One region of the Sphingobacterium daejeonense genome, then DNA from elsewhere that is predicted to be linked to it. Evidence: riboswitches for the same ligand, from Rfam matches in the RefSeq annotation. Region 1 holds a riboswitch; the other holds the start of a gene.
What was found. Region 1 has a riboswitch for thiamine pyrophosphate ahead of thiS (sulfur carrier protein ThiS). Riboswitches for the same ligand answer to the same signal wherever they lie in the genome.

Region 1 (8,691 bases):
CAATAATAAATATCTTTTCATGGAAGCTAATCTAGCATCTGAATTTTTAATTTTATTGGCAATTTCTATTTGTTTTTGAGTATAATAAAGTGCAGAATCCTGGTTTCTATCAAGATAATAATTTGCTAAGTTGGAATAACTAGAATTCAGACCCCATAAATCATTCCGATTAGCTCTTATTTGTAATGCCGTCAGCATTTCTGGGATTGGATTATTGGATGAATCTAATAAAAATTTAGCTCTTGAATAATTCGTAATAAATCGTGCATAATCTGTAGAATTAGAATCTGTTTTAGGAATGATTTCTTGAAAAATATCAATAGCTTTTTTGTAATCCTTTATATGCATATAATTCGTTGCCATATTGTTTCTAAAAACCTTACGACTTGTTGAATCTAAAGAATATTTAATGGCTAATTCAATATATTCGTTCGACTTTTCAGGCTCTTTTAAATATTCTGCAACATTACTCAAATTGCCATAAATACTACTAAGCACATTAAACTCACTACTGTCATTGGAATCTAAATAAGTCAGGGCTTGAATTGACGTTTCTTGAGAACCATAGTAATCACCCAATTCTGCTTGATTTATTGCCATGTTTACCAAACTGCTCGCAACCCCTAGGCTGTCTTTGTTTTCCAAATAAAGTAGCCTAGCTTTTTCAAAATATACAAAAGCACTATCAGATTCATTCTTATCCAAAAATTCATAAGCCTGCTCATAGAAATGATTTTTTTCATGAGCTTGGTCCGGATTCACTTTTTTATTGCAGGATACAAACAGTAATATCCCTGCAATCGCTAATAATGGTTTCAATGGTAAATTGTTAAAGCACTAAAATAATAATTTATGCATTATGTTTAATCCCCCCACACTAATAATTACAGATATGAAACAATTTTTCACTGAAAGAAAGCCAAGTTCATTAGAAATACTTTGAATAATAATTACAACAACCACATATAGTAAACTAAAAATCAAATATTTACAAAAATTAAACCAGTAACAAAAACTTTAATATAACTAAAGTTACAAAGGATGATTTTTGAAAAATTTAATTTGACAGTTTAACGAGAATGACACTAACATCCCGTTTCACAATAAAAATACCAGATAATTTATGCGTAATTAATATTCATCGATTTTAATCGAGAATGTTTTTCGCTTATAAACAGTAGATATAACACTACGAAAAAAGAATTTCCTTTGTGATTACGCATATGTTATACCATAAATTCACTTGCCTTTATTAACTTCAACAGCAAAACTCAACAAACAACAGCAAATACATACATTATGGGATTTTTAAATAGATTATTTGGAAAATCTTCATCGAAAAAAGAAACCGAAAAACCAGAAAAACAAACCACAGAAAATACTCCTACATTCGAGCCTATAAAAACAGAATTAGAATTATTAGAAAGATATGTTGCCATGGGATTTGAAAAACAGATAGATTTTTCGGAACTAATTGAAGGGAGAAGCTGGGATGCGGATTTAACTCGCGGCACCATTACTTTTGGAGAAGACATGGAGTTTCCAATTCAAATTATAGGAAGTTTTTCCTATTCTGTGAACACCTGGTTATGGGCGTGGGCAAATAGCCAGTCTAACCTACCTGAAAATTTAATGGTAGACGCAAAGAAATTAAAGGCATACGGCGTCCAACATAAAATTGACCAACTGAGAACACCAGAATATTCTATTAAACAAGATGACTTACATAGATTAGGATTAATAGCTGTCGGAATGTTTAATGCTGATGGATATTATTTCGCTGACTATGGAAGTGGAATAATGCTCATGACAGTAACGTCTGCGGTAATTAGAAAAAACAGGAAAATCGGACACTATAGGATATTTACAACATTCCCGCAAGTCATTTCAAACTTCAATCTAGACCACAAAAATGCTTTCATAGCCTATCTAAAAGCAAAAGGATATCAAATAGAAGAAAAAGAAAATCAAATAATAGGAACTAAAGGTTCCGATAGATGTGTAGCAATACTTGATCAATCGCATAGAATCACTAACCTGGAAGGATAATATTTTCAAAGACCTTAATGACCTCTGATTGCTTTTATTAATTCATCTTTCGTCATATTATGCCTATTTTTAATTCCAATTTCTTTTGGCCTCTGCCAAGAGGTCTACTTTGGTCCTTTCGTCTAATTTTTTAGATCTGTGATCGATGGTACCAGCAGCTTGGGCATTGGAAATTCGTGCAGCTTTTTCTTTGCTCATACCTTTATCTACCAATGCATCATAGGTATCAGGCTTTTTGATTTGTGGAGCTTTATCTCTAGGCATAACTTTAAATTTTAATATACCTATAGAACAACCAGAATTAATAATAGTTGAATCTTATTGAACTTCTTGATTTTTTGGAGTTTGGCCATCTCGCTTGGAGAAAACAGTTGTACCTATACTCGCCAAAACTACACAGGCTACAGATAACCATTGTGTAACGGTCAAAACCTCATGTAAAAATACAAGCCCCGAAAGTGCTGCAAAAGCTGGTTGCAAACTAGTCAGAATACTGAATGTTTTGGTAGGCAATTTACCTAATGCCATCATATCTAAGGAAAAGGGCAAAGCTGACGATAAAATGGCAACCAAAAGACCTTTTCCAAATAGACTCAGGTTTAAATGCAAAATTGCTCCGTCCCATAATGCAAAAGGCAAAATAAAAAGGGTTGCTATGATCATTCCTGCGGAAACAGCTTGTCTTCCTTCCATAATCCTTGAAACTTTGCTCCCCATCATAATATATACAGCCCAAAATGTACCTGCCAGCAAAGCAAATAACAAACCTAAAGGATCAACACCATTACTTTGCCATGGAACAATCAACAGAATCCCCGCGCAAGCTAAAGCAGCCCAAACAACATCCAGCAATTTCCTAGAAAGAGCAAATGCCAAAAACAATGGCCCTACAAACTCAATAGTAACACCCAAGCCCAAGGGAATTCTTTGGATAGCCATATAAAAAATCAAATTCATAACAGCAATCCCAAGCCCATAAGCAGAACAATACAACCATTGTTGCTTCGTAAAAGTATGGAGTTTCGGCCTAGTAATGAGATATAAAATTATTGCCGAAAGTCCAATCCGCAATGCTGTGGTGGCAATTGGACCTATAGCCGGAAATAATTGCTTCGCAAAGGAAGCCCCGCCCTGTACACAGATCATAGATAAAATGGCAGCAGTAACGGCAAATTTTGTGTTTCGGATCATGTATTTCACCTAGGTTATTGCCGTAAATATAAGGCAACTATATAATTTCTCCGCAGGATTTGTTAAATTAAGTTATCACACAATTATCTTTGAACGATAAATCTTAAATTAGACTAAGTTTTAGGAACCAAAAATCATATCATGAAATTCAAACTAATTATTTTCATCATATTTAATTTCCTATTCACATCAGGTCTATATGCTCAGATTCAGTACAGCTATCCGGGAACTATCTTCTCTAGTGATAGTACTCTTTTATTAAAAAACATCAAAGTAATAAATAATAGAACAAAACAAACCTTATATTCTGGTGCTGACGGATCATTTCACATTGACGCGAATCCATATGACAGTATCATGTTTGTCCATCCTCATTGGAACACACTCACTATAGAAGCTTACGATTTGCCAGAGTTAGTATACCTGCAGAAGAAACCTATTGTACTCGAGGAAATAGTCGTAATGGGAAATACAAAAGCTGCAAGATTTAAGGAATTGCATGCCATGAAACATGATTACAATGTTAAGGGCGGATTACATTATTCAGGCAAACCACCATGGTACCTCCTTTCTCCTATTGGAGGCTCACCCATAACTTTCTTTTATGAAAAATTCAGTGCTGCAGGGAAAAATGCTCGAAGATTTGAAAAGTTCATGAATCAAGAAATCGAAAATATGGAGGTCGACCAAATATTCAATAAGGTTTCCATTTATGAAATTATTCCAATGGAGAATGATGAACTCGAAAAATTTATGGTAGAATATAGACCAGACCTTGAAACTGCTCAATATTGGACGACTTATGACTTACATGTATATGTAAAAAATTCCTACAAAGAATTTAAAGAAAAGAATTCGCAAAACCATATAAACCTAAAGTAAACAGCACTATATACAGGCTTTTACGTGTAGTTTAAATAACAAATTATTTCTTTTAGTTAATTCATTTAGTTAACTTGCCCAAGCTTTAGGGGTGTCTGCACTTGTTGCAGGCTGAGATTTTACCCTTACAACCTGATCTAGATCATACTAGCGGAGGGAAAAGTAAAATGTCTTTCATGGGTCGCCTGTATCCAATGTAGCCATTCCTAAAGCATATTTATTGCTTATAAACTTTAAGGGAATGGTATTAATCATCAATCATCAATTAACAAACTTTGCTTTTCCAATTAACAATTTGGAAGAATTAATGCATTTGGAACTCAAAGGCAAGACAAATGGCGTAGCTATAGCTCTTAACAATCAAGTTATTCCAAGAAACTCCTGGTCTGTTACTCCATTGGCAGACAACGATTCAATTCTAATCATTACCGCAACCCAAGGTGGATAATCCTAAAACAAAAAATCATGAAAGAACAAGAAATAACAACGAACCCATTTTCAAATTCGAAAAAAGTATTTATCCCTGGAAAGATCCATCCCATACAGGTTGCGATGAGAGAAATATCGCTAACTCCAACAAAACTTTCCAATGGCTCCGTGGAAATTAATCCTCCAATAACTATTTATGACACCTCCGGTCCTTATACAGATGAAAACGTCACAATTGATATCCGAAAAGGAATAAATAGACTCCGAGAAGAGTGGATATTAAATCGTAATGATGTAGAAGTCCTGGACAATATAAGTTCTGAATATGGCATCCTAAGATTGAACGACTCCACATTGGATGAGCTGAGATTTTCATATAACCACAAACCGAAAAGGGCAATCGAGGGGGCAAATGTAACTCAGCTACATTATGCTAGAAAAGGAATCATTACACCAGAAATGGAATATGTTGCTATAAGAGAGAATCAAAAGATAGAACAACTGGAAGCTGCTACAAAAGGAATGGCAGAACAACATCCTGGTCAAAATTTCGGAGCAAAAACACCAACTTACATTACAGCTGAATTTGTAAGAGATGAGATTGCTGCAGGTAGAGCTATCATTCCAAACAATATTAATCACCCCGAAAGTGAACCAATGATCATCGGCAGGAATTTCTTAGTGAAAATCAATGCCAATATAGGTAATAGTGCAGTCAGTTCGAGCATCGAAGAAGAAGTTGAAAAGGCTGTATGGGCCTGTCGATGGGGCGCTGATACCATAATGGACCTTTCAACAGGAAAGAACATTCATGAAACTAGAGAATGGATAATTCGAAACTCTCCAGTTCCAATTGGAACAGTACCAATCTATCAAGCATTGGAAAAAGTAAAAGGAGTACCTGAGGACCTTACATGGGAAATTTTTAAAGATACATTGATCGAACAAGCTGAACAGGGAGTTTCCTATTTTACCATTCATGCTGGTGTATTATTGCGATATATTCATCTTACCGCCAAAAGGGTAACTGGAATTGTTTCTAGAGGAGGTTCCATTATGGCAAAATGGTGCCTATTTCACCACAAAGAGAATTTTTTATATACCCACTTTGAAGAGATATGTAAGATTATGAAGCAATATGATGTTGCTTTTTCTTTAGGAGATGGCCTGAGACCAGGATCTATTGCTGATGCCAATGATGCTGCACAATTTGCCGAATTGGAAACGTTGGGAGAACTAACGAAAATAGCTTGGAAACACGATGTTCAAGTAATGATTGAAGGTCCCGGTCATGTCCCAATGCATATGATAAAGGAAAACATGGAAAAACAGTTAAAAGAATGCGATGAAGCACCATTTTACACTTTAGGACCATTGACGACAGATATAGCTCCAGGATATGACCATATCACCTCTGCAATTGGAGCTGCAATGATTGGATGGTATGGCTGTGCCATGTTGTGTTATGTCACTCCAAAGGAACACTTAGGCCTGCCAAACAAAAAAGATGTAAAGGATGGAGTTATCACCTATAAACTTGCTGCACATGCAGCTGATTTAGCAAAAGGCCATCCAGGAGCACAATATAGAGACAATGCCCTCAGCAAAGCGAGATTTGAATTTAGATGGGAAGACCAGTTCAACTTATCCTTAGACCCTGATACTGCTAGAGAATTTCATGATGAAACACTGCCAGCAGATGCAGCAAAAGTTGCTCATTTCTGCTCAATGTGCGGCCCAAAATTTTGTTCAATGAAAATCACTCAAGAAATCAGGGAAGCAACCGAAGAAGGTTTGCTCGCGAAATCCCAAGAATTTATCGAAAAGGGTAAGGAAATATATCTATGATCATTGTAATTTCTCCATTGAGCATCATATCCAATGAAATAAATCATGTAAATGAGATGTTTGAAAATGGAATGGATCTTTTCCATTTCAGGAAATATGGTTTACAAGATGAAACAGTATTGGAATATTTGAATAAAGTAAATCCTATTGATAGGATGAAAATAGTGCTTCATTCGCATAAACACCTATCACACGAACTTGGAATTAATCGCTTGCATTTTAATACAGAGGATAGAATTAGTTTACACCCAGATTTAATAGCTATTGGGCAACAACTATCCACATCTACTCATTCAATTGATGAATTCAATGCTTTAAATCAAACATGGACTTATGCTTTTTTAAGTCCAACTTTTAAAAGTATCTCCAAACCCGGTTATGGTAAGCTAAAGACAGTATTGAAAGACATTAAATTCAGAAATAACCAAGAAATGAAACTAATTGGTTTAGGAGGCATAAATTATCAGAACATGGACCAAGTCTTACAAAATGGAGCAGATGGAATAGCGCTAATGGGATCAATATGGAATCAAAATAAACCAGCAGCATATATAAAAGCATGCATACAAAAAGAAAGGATTTGGAATGAAATTGAAAATGAACAATCTTGAAAGAATCCAGTATATATCTGATGGATTTGATTATAACGATCAAATTGAAAACGTCAAAAATGCTTTAGACAACGGAATACAATGGGTTCAGTTAAGGTGGAAAACTTACCCTGCAACTAATGAGCTTCACAACCTTGCCTACAATATCAAAAAACTATGTCAAGAATATAAAGCAACCTATATAATCAACGACCATGTATCTCTTGCGAAGGAGATGGATGCTGATGGCATCCACTTGGGATTAAACGATGAGTCAATTGACTCAGCAAAGAACATATTAGGAGAATCTAAAATATTTGGTGGAACCGCAAATACTTATGAAGATGTTATTCGACGTCAAAGGGAAGGCTGCGATTACATTGGCTTAGGACCAATGAGGTTCACGCCTACAAAAAAGAAGTTAAGCCCTATCCTAGGATTGGAAGGTTATAAAAACATCTGTAATAAAATTAAAGCTGGAAAAATTGTTACTCCTCCAATTTTTGCTATTGGAGGTTTAGAAGAAAATGATATCCAAAAGCTCATCCACATCGGTATATATGGAATAGCAGTATCCAGTTTGATAAAAAGAAATCCTGAATTGATTACAAAATTGAAAACAAACTATGAAGAACAAATTAATAATTGCAGATAAAGTATTTAATTCCAGACTGTTCCTTGGCACGGGTAAATTTGGCGATTTAACACAGATGTCGGAATCTGTGTTAGCATCACAGACAGAATTAGTTACATTAGCATTAAAACGAATTGATTCCAAATCCCAAGAAAATAACCTGTTGGAATCTTTAGTCCTGCCACAAGTTAGTTTACTACCTAATACCTCCGGAGCAAGAAATGCCAAAGAAGCTGTGTTGGCTGCTCAGTTGGCTCGGGAAGCATTGCAGACAAATTGGGTAAAGCTTGAAATACACCCTGACCCTCGCTATTTAATGCCTGACCCTATAGAAACGTTGAAAGCTACAGAAGAACTGGCAAAATTGGGCTTTATAGTCATGCCATATATCCATGCAGACCCCGTACTATGTAAAAAACTGGAATACGCTGGAACCGCAGTCGTCATGCCTTTGGGCGCTCCAATAGGTAGTAACAAAGGACTAAAAACTGTTGATTTTCTTGAAATAATTATTGAACAAAGTCAAGTACCAGTTGTTGTTGACGCAGGAATTGGGACACCCTCCGATGCAGCCAAAGCTATGGAAATTGGTGCAGATGCAGTTTTAGTAAATACAGCAATTGCAACCGCATCAAACCCGGTCAAAATGGCCGAAGCATTTAAATTGGCAATCATAGCTGGAAGAATAGCTTACGAATCAGGTCTCGCATCAGAGAATAATAAAGCTAATGCATCCTCCCCACTCACCTCTTTTTTAATGGACTAATAATGGAAATAAAAGATTATTTAAATCAATTCAGTTGGTCTGACGTTGGAAATAGAATAATGAGATGTACTGAAATTGAAGCTCAAGCATCTTTAAATCGACCAAAAAAAAACATTTTGGATTTCCTCAACCTGATCAGTCCGGCAGCAGAACCACTATTGGAAAAAATGGCAATCATGAGCAATCAGATTACCCAACAAAGATTTGGTAAAACAATTCAGCTATATGCTCCTATGTATTTGAGCAACGAATGTCAAAATATTTGTACCTATTGCGGTTTCAGTATGGACAACAAAATTAAA
Region 2 (8,691 bases), 1.3 Mb from region 1:
GGCAATCAAATTGCTTTTCGTAATTCTGAAGGTTTATATTATTTTAATAAAAGCAATGGTATCAATTGGTTTTTACCTGGTCCTTTTTACATCAAGTTTTTGGGATTCACTGACAATGGTAATTTATATATTGGTGATGAAGCTCAGATTGTACAGGTGAATACCAATAATGGATCTACATTAAAGAATACAGAATTACCGCGGAATATCTTCTTCTTGACAGACTTGATGAAAATGATGGAAAAGGATCCTAGTGACGAAGATGCAACATCACCTGATTGGTCCCAATATTTGGTAAGTAATAATTCTCAAACATTTATAGAAAATAAAAACACCACCCCATTAAGGGTAGCTCAATATTATGAAGAAGGAGGATTGTCACATGCCCATCCAGGAATCACAAATGATGAAGCATTTTTAAGATATAAGGGCAAACCTGCTTTGGCAAAGTTGAATTTAAAGACTGGTCAAAAAAACAATGAGTTCATCAAGATTCCAGAAGAAATTGCACTTTTTTTAGTTCTTCAAAAAAGTAAAAAGATATTGGTCAAGGGAATAAGTGGCAAAACCTATTTCTTTGATGCCAGCAATGGAAAACCTGTTGGGAAGCCTTTCGATTCCCAAGTAAAAACTTACATCTTCAATAAGGATGAAACCGAAGTAATGGCCAGGACAAGCAATAAAAGTTTTGCTGCTTGGGATATTGCTACCGGTAAACAGACCCTTAATTTTGCGATGGATCAAGATATTCCTGGCTTTACCGTAAGTCCAGATTTCAAAACCGTGGTGATGGTGAAACCTGATGGCTGGTCCATCATGGATATTGCATCCAAGAAAGTGTTAGCTGAAGGAAAAGAAACCATTAACAGTGGCGCTTTTAGCCCAACCAGCGAATACTTGGTTATCATCAGCAAAAGTGGAGATGCGAAAGTTTTGAAAACAACAGATTATAAACCAATATTTCAGGTTAAGACCATTGCTGCGCCATTTATAGTTTTCAATAACGAAGGGAATGTAATGGCCTTATCTGAAGATGCAACGCACATGCGACTTTGGAATTTGGAAACCAAAAAATCCTTCGGCCAAAATATTCGGATCAGTAGGTTTACGCAATATTTCCACTTTTCGGATGATGATTCTAAGATTTTTGTTCAGGATGATGGTGAGAGATTTGCTTTTGCTGCAAAAGTCGTTGATGCAAAATCAGGGAATATATTGACAATGCCGTTTATCAATCAGAAATTTGATGGAATCTATATCATGCCAGGCGATAAACAGATTATGACTGTGGAATCTTTGGTAAATGGAATGGCAATCCATGTATGGGAAACGCCAGGGCAAGTAAGTATGTCAAAAGATCAATTGGCAAGGGATTTGGAAAAATTATATGGCAAGAAATATGATAATGAGACTGGAGCTATCTTAAATTATACCGACAGCACCGGAGACTATAACACTTGGTATTTTGCAGATCCATTTTTACGTACTGTTTCGCCGAGCTCGAATGAAAAGATCACAGATGTACTGAAGAAGAATTATCCGATCAAGAATGACGCTAATTTGCAGTTATTGGCAGTAACATAAGATTATCATCCATTGGCACGAGCGATGGTTGCGAATTATTTCAGCAGCAATCCAGATACAAAATTAATAGGACAAAGGTTAGTTGAAGTTACAGACAAACAGCTATTAAAAATCAAAAACAAAGAATTAAAAACTGAAGTTGAAAACCTTCTCAAGCAAGCTAAACAGAATCTTAGTAAATAATGAAGATGAAATTAACAAGACGACAGAAAGGCCTTTTAGGGATATTATTCATAGTTTTTTTTGATTATTATTTCGTGGGTTGGGTTATCCAAGTTTTTTCCGGAAAGTAACACTTTGAGGTACTTACCCGATAGGATTTACAGAATCATAAAGATTGTTTTTGGGAGTGACCCAACCGCATCAGGTTTGGAAGACAATAATGTTCCTTGGGAACTAATTGTTGCTAAGATATGTACTATTGGTATCCTGATTTTTGGTGCTTTCAAAATTATCCAAAAGGTATTTTCTGAACAACTGAATTTGTTAAAAGCATCATTTAAAAAAGATCATGTCATCTCTGTTGGGATTTCAAAAAAGGTAGACAGCTGTTCAAAAACCTGAAGGAGGAGCACCATAAGAAAGCTGTAGCAATTGAAAAAGAAACTGAACATGCCGATATAAATTCAGTCAAAAAACTAGGACATATTGTAATCATTGGAAATGCTGAGGAGGAAAATACCCTCATCGAAGCTGGAATCAAGAGAGCATCAACTCTAATTGCGTTTTTGGAAAATGAACAAACTGTTATCGAAATCATAGAGTCTGTACAGGATATCTATGATGAATCTAAATGCACAAATCACCTAAAAGCTTATTTGCATATCAGTAATCCTCGTTTAATTGACCTTGTTAAGAATACAGGCATTCATTTTCAGAAAAACAATATCGACCTACATTTCTTCAACATCCAAAAGATGTTAGCACGACAGTTCTTTGCTCAAATCCCAATTGATTTGCAATCAAGTGGAAACCAATTGTCTGATATTAAAAAAATAGTATTCTTGGGATATGGAGATTTTGCGAAAGCGATGCTGATTCAAGTGATGAGAATATTCCATATTTCAACTGCAAATGACCTTCAAGTTTCTATCTATTCTGAAAAAGCCGATAAAGACAGAAAATATTTTCAAGAGCAATTTCCTAAAGCTCAGAAAATATTCCCAATTGTCTTTAAAAATTTTGATGGATCATACAATGATGTGATAGAACAGGAGAAATTGGTGGACAATGATGCGGATGTTTTGTTTATAACCAGTTTCGATCAAGATCAACAAAACCTGAATGCCGCTTTAGAGATATTGAACAAAACTCAACAAGTCTCCTTTCCTATTTATGTTTTGAATGCAGAAGGTAAGGGCCTTCGGAAGTTAATCCGTTCTTCTGATGAAATTGACAGAATCAAGTTTTTTTGGTCAGATGGAAGATATTTGTGACTTAGAATTTATTACTGGCGAAAAACAAGATCGTTTAGCCCAGTCTATTCATGATGATTACAGAAAATTACTTTCTGGGGCAAGTTCCGAATCTTCGAAATATACTTCTGATTGGCATACCTTGACAGAAGATGCTAAAGACGCCAATCGGGCACAAGCAGATCATATACCTTATAAGTTTTTAATGACTGGCAGAAACTGGCCAGTTCATGAACTTCAAAACATAATGTTCACAGATGATGAGGTTGAAAAATTAGCCATAATCGAACATAACCGTTGGATGGCACATCGCTATATCAACGGTTGGGATTTTGGGGAAGAAAGGAACGATGACCTCAAATTGCATCCCTCCTTGATTCCATGGGAAATTCTCAGTGAGAGTGAAAAGCAAAAAGACCGCGACACCATCCTTCTTATTAAAGTATTATTAAACTCATAAGAATTCGAGATAGCCTTTATAATTTGACTTTGCAGATTGTTTAGGCTACCTTTGATTTGGCTTTAGGGGTATTCTGAAAAGAATTGAGAGAGTCCCTTTGAACCTGATACGGTTAAAACCGGCGTAGGGAAAAGCAATGATCGCTTGGCATTTTTTTATGCCCCCTTCCTACCCTTTTTAGCCATTAATGTAATTTAAAATAATATTAATGGAAAACGACATTTATACTTTGCTCACTCAGGTACGATCCACAACACCACTCGTACAAAACATCACCAACTTTGTAGTGATGAACAACACCGCCAATGCTTTATTGGCTTTAGGTGCATCGCCTATTATGGTACATGCTGAAGAAGAAATCGAAGAGGTATTAACCTTTTGCAACTCCCTTGTAATCAATATAGGAACTTTGAGTAAACCTTGGGCAGAAAGCATGATTTTAGCTGCTACTTTTGCCAATAAAATTGGGAAACCATGGATATTGGATCCTGTTGGTGCTGGAATATCTTCTCTTAGAAATGAAACCTTGAAAAAATTATTGGCCCTCAAGCCAACAGTAATAAGAGGCAATGCTTCTGAAATCATGGCGCTCCAAAATTTTGGGTCTACTGGAAAAGGAGTTGATAGTACGGAAGAAAGTTCAACTGCACTGGAAGCGGGTAAGTTTTTGAATAAAGAATATGGATCTATCATATGCATTTCTGGGGAAATAGATTATGTAATTTCTGGAGGTGAAGTTGCCGAAATTGCCAATGGATCTGCGATGATGACCAAAGTGACTGGACTTGGATGTACATCGACAGCTATCATTGCAGCATTCTTGGGACTTGGCAACAATCCATTTCAGGAAGCGATTGCTGGAGTTGCAATAACTAGCCTTGCCGGTGAGTTAGCAGCCTCCATTTCAAAAGGGCCCGGAAGCTTGCAATTGAACTTATACGATACGCTGTATAATCTCAGTAAAGAACAAATCTCTGAAAATCTTAAGCTCAAGAGAAATGCCAATCCATCCTGATTTTCCCTATCCACTATATTTAGTCATATCTGAGTCTGACTGTAAACATTTGCCTTGGCTACAAGTAGCTGAAGCGGCAATCCAAGGAGGAGTTGATATTATCCAACTTAGGGAAAAGGATATTTCAAGGAAAGAGTACTTGCAGAAAGCAATAGATCTAAAAAATATAACAGACAGGTATGCTGTGCCTTTGATTATCAACGATGCAGCAGATATAGCTGCTGAAATTGGTTCTTGGGTATACATGTTGGTTTATCAGATACGCAACCACTTGATATTATCTCCACCTATGGCGATCGTCTTAAAATTGGTTGGTCCCTGGAATTTGCAGAACAATTAAAAGGATGAGGAGATGCATGCCGTGCATCATTTGGGGGTAAGCCCAATTTTCAAAACTCCTACCAAGACGAATACAGTGACAACTTGGGGCATGGATGGATTGGAAGAATTGTCCAAAACAGTTTCTAAGCCAATGATCGCTATTGGAGGGATGAATATTTCAAATGCTGGAAAAGCATTTGAATCAGGGGCAAATAGTATCGCTGTTGTTTCAGCCATCTGTGCAAGCACAGATCCTAGAAAAGCAGCAGAAGAATTAAAGGAAAAAATTAAATGAGAGAAGATAAAAAATATCAAACACCTACAGTATTAAGTATTGCAGGGTTTGATGGCAGTGGTGGTGCAGGAATTCAAGCTGATACAAAGACAATTTCATCATTGGGGTGTTATGCTATGAATGTACTAACTGCTTTGCCAGTCCAAAACACTCAAGGAGTAAGAAACATTTTCGAAATACCTACAGAAGCAGTCAAAGAACAATTAGATTGCCTCTTTGACGATATCTATCCTGACAGCATTAAAATTGGAATGGTCCATAGCAGTGAACTGGTTGAGATTATTGCAAACCACCTTAAAGATTATAGAGGAAGTATAGTATTCGATCCAGTGATGGTTTCAACAAGTGGTCATCGATTGATAAAGGACGAAACGATTCAGGCGATTAAAGAGTTATTGTTTCCAATTGCATCTATTATTACTCCAAATTTGGATGAAGTTTCCGTGCTTGTAGGAAAGGAGATTTCTGACGTCAAGGCTATGGAAGAAGTTTCGGAGCAGATCCTTGGACTGGGTTGTGAGTCAGCTTTATTAAAAGGAGGCCATTTAGACAGTGATATTTTAACGAGTATCCTTATTCAACAGGGTAAACCAGCGCAATATTTTGAATCTAAACGAGTTGACACCAAAAACACTCATGGTTCAGGATGTACGCTTTCATCTGCAATTGCCTCTTTTTTAGCTAGAGGGTTTAACCTAACTCAAGCAACAGAAAAAGGATTATCGTATGTTAATAGTGCTATACTTGGCAGTAAAGATCTCGTTTTAGGCAAAGGCAACGGACCTTTAAATCATTTTTTTTAACCCCATAAAACTCATTAAATATGAATTGGACTGATCATGCTTGGCAGAGCATCCAACACTTATTTCAAGAAATATTGGAAATGCCGTTTATCCAAGAATTAAAAGATGGCACACTTCCATTGGAGAAATTTCAGTTTTATATGCTTCAAGATGCTAAATATCTTGAACATTATGGCAGAGCATTGGCTGCTTTAGGTTCCAAAGCAATGGATAATAAAATGGCATTGGATTTTTTCGATTTTGGGAAAAATGCTTTAGTTGTTGAGAGTGCATTGCATGAAGCTTATTTTGAACAATTTGGTCTTCAGGCACATCAAGAAATAACAATAGAACCTATTTGCCATCATTATATTCATTTTCTCAAAAGCACTGTGGCTTTTGACCCGATTGAAGTGGCAACAGCCGCAATTTTACCTTGTTTTTGGATTTATAAAGAAGTAGGCGACCACATCTTGGAAACTCAAAATTCATCTAACAATCCTTATAAAAATTGGATAGATACTTATAGCGGGGATGAATTTGCGGAGGGTGTAAAACTCGCTATTGCATATACGGATTATATGGCTGAAAATTCAACGGAAGAAAAAAGAAAATTAATGCTAGCGGCCTTTAAAACCGCTAGTAAATTAGAGTTTATGTTCTGGGATGCTGCTTATAAAAACACGAAGTGGTGAGAACATAAAGGAAATTGTTACAACAACTGAGTTATTAAAATTTTTCATAGATCAATACTAATATTGGTTTAAAATTAATTTAAGCCTTTCAAATAAATATTTGGGGGCTTTATTTTTTTTTAATAGGAAAAATTATTGTAAAAATTTTTAGTTATATCTTTTCAATTGGCTTAATTTTTTGGATAAATTTGATAAATAAAATTAGTCTTTATGAAACAACTATGGTTAATAGCGGGCATAGCATCTATTATAACGGTTAGCTCCTGCACATCAAATGCCAAAAAACAATTAGAATCTGATTCTAGCAGTATGGAAACAACCGATACGAATGTTTTAGATACCACGCATACTTCTCAGAACTCATTGGACTGGGCTGGGTCTTACACTGGCGTAATTCCATGTGCAGATTGTCCGGGAATTGAAACTACTGTGACTTTAAATTCAGACGGGACCTTTAGTTATAAAGGAGTTTATCAAGAAAGTGATACCAAAGTTGAAGATACAGGTAAATTCATGTGGCACAACAACGGCAGTGTAGTACATTTAGTTGGAAAAGATGTGAACATGAAGCTGAAAGTTGGGAGAAAATCAATTGTTTTCTTTAGATCAAGAAGGAAATCCTATTGATGGCCCATTGAAAGATCAATACATACTTAAGAAAGTAGCTCAATAATTTAGTGAAAAGGAGGTTAAAATTTAACCTCCTTTTTTTATTTATTTTTCTCTTTCAGAATTCCTTTACAAATATCGGCAACGAGGCCAGGCCCTTGGTATATAAATCCTGTATATACCTGTACAAGGCTTGCACCTGCGTTTAATTTTTCAATTGCATCCTCTGCAGAGTGTATTCCTCCTACCCCTATGATTGGAAATGCTTTTTCTGATTTATCTGAAAGGTATTTAATCACCTCTGTTGATCTTCTTGTTAATGGCTTTCCACTTACCCCACCTGGTTCCTGAACCAAACTTCTATGGCTTTGCAGACCTTCTCTAGCAATTGTTGTATTGGTAGCAATCACTCCTGCGATTTTTGTTTCCAAAACTATTTCTACTATATCGTCCAACTGTGTGAAGGTCAAATCAGGAGCAATTTTTAACAATATGGGCTTTGGATTACTTTTTTCAAGATTTAATTGCTGCAGTGTGTTTAGAATCTGCATTAACGGTCCTTTTTCCTGTAATTCACGAAGTCCTGGAGTATTTGGTGAACTGACATTCACTACAAAATAATCGACATAATCAAACAACGAGTTAAAGCAGTAGATGTAATCGTTTACTGCTTCTTCATTAGGTGTAACTTTATTTTTACCAATATTCCCGCCTATGATTACTCCATTTTTTTCTTTTAGGAATTTCAGTTTAGCGGCAGCTACATCTGCACCTTTATTATTGAATCCCATTCTATTGATCAGCGCATGGTCATCCACAAGTCTGAACATCCTGGGTTTGTCATTTCCGGGCTGCGGTTTTGGTGTAACGGTTCCAATTTCTATAAAGCCAAAACCAAGTCTTGCCATATCCTCGATGTATTCTGCATTTTTATCAAATCCAGCGGCAAGACCGACAGGGTTCTTGAATGTCAAGCCGAAAACCTTAGTTTCCAACCTTGGGTCATCAACGCAATACAATGATTTTAACAAAGCTTTCGAGCCCCAAATTTTGTTGAAGAATTTCAATCCAGAAGTCACCGTGTGATGTGCTTCTTCAGGGTTCATGGAGAAGAATAATGGTTTAACTAGCTTATACATGAGTGCAAAGGTAGCCAAAGATGAAGAAATATTCATTACTTTTGCACCCGAAATGATATCTATAAATAACTTAACATTCGAAATTGGATCAAGGGCCTTATACGATGAGGCCAACTGGCATATTAAACCAGGTGATAAAGTTGGTCTAATCGGTGCTAATGGTACCGGAAAATCAACTTTATTGAAACTTATCGTCGGAGAGTATTCACCTACCAGCGGTACAATCTCTATGGCCAAAGATCTTAAGTTAGGTTATTTAAATCAAGATTTACTTTCTTATCATTCGGAGAAGAGCATTCTTCATGTTGCCATGGAGGCTTTTGAACGTCAGAATCAGCTTCATACAGAAATAGAAAATCTGTTGAAAAAACTGGAA

Region 2: another riboswitch for thiamine pyrophosphate. It lies ahead of thiM (hydroxyethylthiazole kinase); the one in region 1 lies ahead of thiS (sulfur carrier protein ThiS).

What each region holds. Positions count from the first base shown of each region.
Region 1 covers NZ_LR590470.1:1,813,838-1,822,528, reverse strand. Annotated here, with positions in the region: gene FGL31_RS08715 (sensor histidine kinase) at 1-819, opposite strand, end outside; gene FGL31_RS08710 (DUF6882 domain-containing protein) at 1,300-2,049, shown strand; gene FGL31_RS08705 (DUF7218 family protein) at 2,119-2,313, opposite strand; gene FGL31_RS08700 (EamA family transporter) at 2,368-3,240, opposite strand; gene FGL31_RS08695 (hypothetical protein) at 3,382-4,122, shown strand; TPP riboswitch at 4,200-4,298, shown strand; gene thiS (sulfur carrier protein ThiS) at 4,364-4,570, shown strand; gene thiC (phosphomethylpyrimidine synthase ThiC) at 4,588-6,399, shown strand; gene FGL31_RS08680 (thiamine phosphate synthase) at 6,396-7,010, shown strand; gene FGL31_RS08675 (thiamine phosphate synthase) at 6,985-7,644, shown strand; gene FGL31_RS08670 (thiazole synthase) at 7,616-8,389, shown strand; gene thiH (2-iminoacetate synthase ThiH) at 8,392-8,691, shown strand, end outside.
Region 2 covers NZ_LR590470.1:3,136,693-3,145,383, forward strand. Annotated here, with positions in the region: gene FGL31_RS15190 (WD40 repeat domain-containing protein) at 1-1,584, shown strand, start outside; gene FGL31_RS22750 (hypothetical protein) at 1,597-1,767, shown strand; gene FGL31_RS15195 (hypothetical protein) at 1,882-2,148, shown strand; gene FGL31_RS15200 (NAD-binding protein) at 2,178-3,020, shown strand; gene FGL31_RS15205 (RyR domain-containing protein) at 3,004-3,459, shown strand; TPP riboswitch at 3,514-3,606, shown strand; gene thiM (hydroxyethylthiazole kinase) at 3,668-4,474, shown strand; partial or broken gene FGL31_RS15215 (thiamine phosphate synthase) at 4,458-5,090, shown strand; gene thiD (bifunctional hydroxymethylpyrimidine kinase/phosphomethylpyrimidine kinase) at 5,087-5,893, shown strand; gene tenA (thiaminase II) at 5,914-6,567, shown strand; gene FGL31_RS15230 (copper resistance protein NlpE) at 6,778-7,194, shown strand; gene FGL31_RS15235 (quinone-dependent dihydroorotate dehydrogenase) at 7,278-8,315, opposite strand; gene FGL31_RS15240 (ABC-F family ATP-binding cassette domain-containing protein) at 8,368-8,691, shown strand, end outside.